DNA from 2 places in the Enterobacter sp. N5-15 genome. Region 1 is predicted to be linked to the other one. Evidence: riboswitches for the same ligand, from Rfam matches in the RefSeq annotation. Region 1 holds a riboswitch; the other holds the start of a gene.

Region 1 (2,475 bases):
ATTGGGTGGTGTACTGCTTCACATCATCCATGGTGGCGGAATCAGCGTAACGCCCTTTCTTCGGATCATAGTTCTGATCTTTACTGCGACCGTAACCCGCCACCAGCTGCGACTGGAAAATTCCCTGATTGTAACGCAGACCGGTATCCCAGTTCTGGCTGTAGAGCTGGCGAGTATCAGGTCGCCCATCCACCATAAAGTTGGCGTCGTAGTGATCGTAACCGTCATACGCTGTGCGGTTGTCGTAACCAAAGCCACGGAAGAAGCCGCTCACGCTGTCGGTAATCTGCTGTTCCACGGAGCCGTACAGTGATTTACTCATAAAGCCATCGCGGTCAGGCTGGCGCGGCGCATCTTTTGCGGCGATGTCAAAACCACGGGTATAGGTGTAGTTGCCTGCCATGGTGATTTTGGTTTTATCCAGCACCTGCTGGAAAGCGCCGTCATAGGTCTGATAACCCTTAGAGCCAACGCCCGCTGAGATCTCTGCACCCGGCTTATCACGTCCGGTGATGATGTTAATCACGCCACCAATCGCGTCGGAGCCATACAGGGCCGAACGCGGACCACGGATGTACTCAATACGCTGAATCAGCGAGGTCGGGATTTGGCTCAGATCGGGAACGTTGCTGATCCCGGCGTTATTCAAAGGAATACCGTCAATCAGCACCAGCACATGGCGAGATTCCGTTCCGCGAATAAACGTTGAAGAGTTCGAGCCCATTCCACCGCTTTGCGCGATATCCACGCCAGGCAGACGCGACATGATTTCCACCACGCTCTTTGCCTGCCAGCGTTCAATATCTTCACGCGTTACGACGGACGTCGGCGCCAGAACAGTTTTTGCCGGTTGTTCAAAACGATTTGCCGTCACCACCAACGAGTCGGCGCTATCCTGCGCCCAGCCCGAAAATGCCGTAACGGACAACGCCGTCAACAGCGATACTTTTTTAATCATTGTTAAAGCATCCACAATATAAGAAGGATGCCGCAGGCCTCATCGATAGCACGCGATGATGAAACCAAATGCGACGTGATCCCGGCAGGTCTTCGGGCTAGGTGGCTATATAAGGATGAAGACTTCCCATTTTCACAGTGTCTACAACGCTCATCCCGCCAGACTTTACCGCTGCGCGTCAGCTCCAGATTTACACTGGATTCCCTTTTCACTCTCAGGAGACCGGAAACAGAATGCTACAATTAGACACGTATAGATGTCCAGACAGCTATTGGCCATTAAATCTGGACATCCCCTGAACAATGCCTACAATCCCCGCGTAATTCTTTATCACTCAGGACGCATCATGACCCCAGAACACCTCCCGACAGAACAGTACGACGCGCAGCTGGCAGAGAAAGTTGTCCGCCTGCAAAGTATGATGACGCCTTTCAACGCGCCCGTTCCCGAGGTGTTCCGCTCTCCTGTCAGCCACTACCGCATGCGCGCCGAGTTCCGCATCTGGCACGACGGTGACGACCTGTACCACATCATTTTCGATCAGCAGACGAAGTCCCGTATCCGCGTGGACAGCTTTCCGGCAGCGAGCGAGCTCATTAACCAATTAATGACGCTGATAATGGACGGCGTGCGCAACAATCCGGTACTGCGTAACAAGCTGTTCCAGATTGACTACCTGACCACGCAAAGCAATCAGGCGATTGTCTCTCTGCTGTATCACAAAGCGCTTAACGACGAGTGGCGCGAGCAGGCGGAAGCGCTGCGCGATGCGCTGCGTGCGCAGAACATCAACGTTCACCTGATTGGCCGGGCGACCAAAACCAAAATCATGCTGGATCAGGACTACATCGACGAGCGCCTGCCGGTGGCAGGTAAAGAGATGGTGTATCGTCAGGTCGAGAACAGCTTCACCCAGCCGAACGCCGCGATGAACGTGCAGATGCTGGAGTGGGCGCTGAAGGCGACGGAAGGGTCTAAGGGCGATCTGCTTGAGCTCTACTGCGGTAACGGCAACTTCTCGCTGGCGCTGGCGCGTAACTTCGATCGCGTGCTGGCAACGGAAATCGCCAAGCCGTCGGTGGCCGCCGCGCAGTACAACATTGCCGCCAACCATATCGACAACGTGCAGATCGTTCGTATGGCCGCAGAAGAGTTCACGCAGGCCATGAACGGCGTACGCCAGTTTAACCGCCTGGAAGGGATCGATCTGAAGAGCTACCAGTGTGAGACGATTTTTGTCGACCCGCCGCGCAGCGGCCTGGACAGCGAAACCGAGAAGATGGTGCAGGCGTACCCGCGCATTTTGTACATCTCCTGTAACCCGGAGACGCTGTGCAAAAACCTCGAAACATTAGGCCAGACGCACAAGGTAGAACGTCTGGCGCTGTTCGATCAGTTCCCGTATACGCACCATATGGAGTGCGGCGTACTGCTCACGGCGAAGTAATGTGGGCCTTGTAGGGCAGGTAAGCGAAGTGCCACCTGCCAAAAAAGCCGGATGGCGCTTCGCTTATCCG
Region 2 (2,475 bases), 1.8 Mb from region 1:
GTTTGCGGGGTAAAGTCGGAATAGTGAAACTCATGCCCGCGCAGCACCTCCCCGCTATCGGCCAGCAGCGTGGGCTGGCGCGCCTGCGCCTCACAGTAGCCAAAACGGGTCAGCCGTTTACCCATCCTGCTGTGGCCGGGGATAATATTGGCCATCCGGTGGGTGACCCCCTCGCTATCCTCCAGCGTGCTGCCGAGGTACATCAGCCCACCACATTCGGCGTAGATCGCCACGCCGCGCCGGTGCGCCTCCCGCAGGCTGGCGAGCATCGCGGTGTTTTCCGCAAGCCGTGCCGCATGCAGCTCCGGGTAACCGCCCCCGAGCCAGACCATCTGGCAGTCAGGTAAACGGCTATCGCGCAGCGGGCTAAAGCGGACAATGTCGACCCCGGTACGTTCGAGCAGCGTGATGTTATCCGGGTAATAGAAGCTGAAGGCGTCGTCATCGGCCATCGCGAGCGTTAACCCCCGTCCGGCGTCCCCGTCAGGAAGCGCGGGCCAGGCGCCCTGCGGCAGCGACGCCATCTGGCTGAGCGCGAGAAGTTGCCCGATATCCAGCGTACGTTCGAGAATGGCGGCAAAATTTTGCCAGGTCTGCGGGTCCGAGACCGACTCCCGGGCGGTGACCAACCCAAGATGGCGCTCGGGCAAACCGACGCCCTCAACGTGCGGCACATAGCCCAGCACGGGGATCGTGCAGTAGTGCTCAATGGCCGTTTTGAGCAGCTGATAATGCGATTCGCTGTTGACGCGATTGACAATCACCCCGGCAATATTGAGGGTGGGATCGAATTGCTGAAAGCCCATTACGGTAGCGGCAATCGACGTAGAAACCGCCTTGCCGTCCACCAGCAGAATCACCGGACAGCCCAGCTGTTTCGCCATCGCGGCGGTGCTGCAATAGTTCGGATCGGTGCCGTAGCCGTCATACAGCCCCATCACGCCCTCAATGACCGCGATATCCGCCTGCTGCATATGCTCGCAAAACAGCGCGTTGAGTATCGGTTCAGGAAGCATGAAGCTGTCGAGGTTGCGGGAGGAGGTACCGCTGACGTTGGTATGCCAGCCGGTATCAAGATAGTCAGGGCCCACTTTGTACGGCTGGACGCGTAGCCCACGCTGTTTTAACAGACTCAACAGGCCCAGCGTCACCGTGGTTTTACCACAACCGCTTCCGGTACCTGCCAGAACAAACGCGTGCTGCATTGCCGCCATGACCCCGATCCTGTCCAGGGTGGTAGGGAGGTATAGATACACGTCGTCCCAGTCTTTCAACTGTATGATGCATCAGTACAACCCACTTCCCACCGAAGTTGTTGAACGTTCCCGACAGGCAGGTCTTCTGGCTTAGCGTCCTCCTCGCCCGTCCTTCCCAATCTTGCGATCAGTGGTCATTACGGGGTCGTCAGCATCACAGCAGCGGGGGCTGCGGGGGATTGTCACCCCCTTCCCTACCACAAATGTGGCAAACCTGTCGGCTTACATTATGAGAAAGAGTATGTTCTCAAAACAGCAATGCTATTTACGGCGTTTCAATTCACCTTAGGCAAATACTTAACCGCAAATGAAAACCATGCTGAGTAAAACGTGGCGTCAGAATAATTGGCGCCCTTCTCAATAACTCAACGTTTTATCACAAAAAATAAAAAGCAAAGATAATTACGCTTAAAATCTCAATATTTATTGCGCTACGACAAGTTATTGCACCACTTGATATTTTTTCATTTTATCGTGATAAAAATTCATCAGGATATTAAAGTCTGGCAATAACATAATATTGCTATTCATCGCAGGGCCGTGTGGTTTAATTGATGCATTACGCGTTCAGCAGGATCGCAGAATAATATGGAGGCTATAATTTGCGGTATATCAAGGTAAGAGGAATATCCTCATGACACTATGCTCCAGAAATTGCTGACCAGAAAGGTGAAAAGGTGGCTGTTGCGCAATGCCCCGCGTCGTGCGGTGAGCTTATCCAGGGCTGGATATTGGGCAGTGAGAAGCTGGTCTCCTGCCCTGTCGAATGGTACAGCACCGTTGAGGTGAGCCACGGCTCACCCGTGGCGGATGAACGCCCGCTGTCGCGCGCGATGGTCGAGCGGTTACTGCAGCACTGGCACTATCCGGCGCAGCTAAGCCAGGATATCCGCATTGACGTGCACTCGACCATCCCGGTAGCCAAAGGGATGGCCAGCAGCACCGCAGATATTGCCGCCACCGCCGTCGCCACCGCCCGTCATCTGGGGCGTCAGCTCGACGAAAGCACGCTGGCAGCGCTCTGCGTTTCGCTCGAACCCACCGACAGTACCGTGTTTCGCCAGTTGACCCTTTTCGATCATAACGACGCTTCAACGCAGATTGCCTGCGACGCCCAGCCCGATCTCGACCTGCTTGTTCTCGAAAGTCCGCAAACGCTGCGCACGGCAGATTACCACCGCATTCCGCGTCAGGCGGGGCTACAGGCCGGTGCGCCAGC

Evidence for each region. Region 1 has a riboswitch for cobalamin ahead of btuB (TonB-dependent vitamin B12 receptor BtuB). Riboswitches for the same ligand answer to the same signal wherever they lie in the genome.
Region 2: another riboswitch for cobalamin. It lies ahead of AC2TE5_RS07800 (cobyrinic acid a,c-diamide synthase CobB); the one in region 1 lies ahead of btuB (TonB-dependent vitamin B12 receptor BtuB).

Annotation. Positions count from the first base shown of each region.
Region 1 covers NZ_CM170150.1:4,697,610-4,700,084, forward strand. Annotated here, with positions in the region: gene btuB (TonB-dependent vitamin B12 receptor BtuB) at 1-958, opposite strand, end outside; cobalamin riboswitch at 1,025-1,200, opposite strand; gene trmA (tRNA (uridine(54)-C5)-methyltransferase TrmA) at 1,305-2,405, shown strand.
Region 2 covers NZ_CM170150.1:1,673,525-1,675,999, reverse strand. Annotated here, with positions in the region: gene AC2TE5_RS07800 (cobyrinic acid a,c-diamide synthase CobB) at 1-1,214, opposite strand, end outside; cobalamin riboswitch at 1,315-1,489, opposite strand; gene AC2TE5_RS07795 (GHMP family kinase ATP-binding protein) at 1,934-2,475, shown strand, end outside.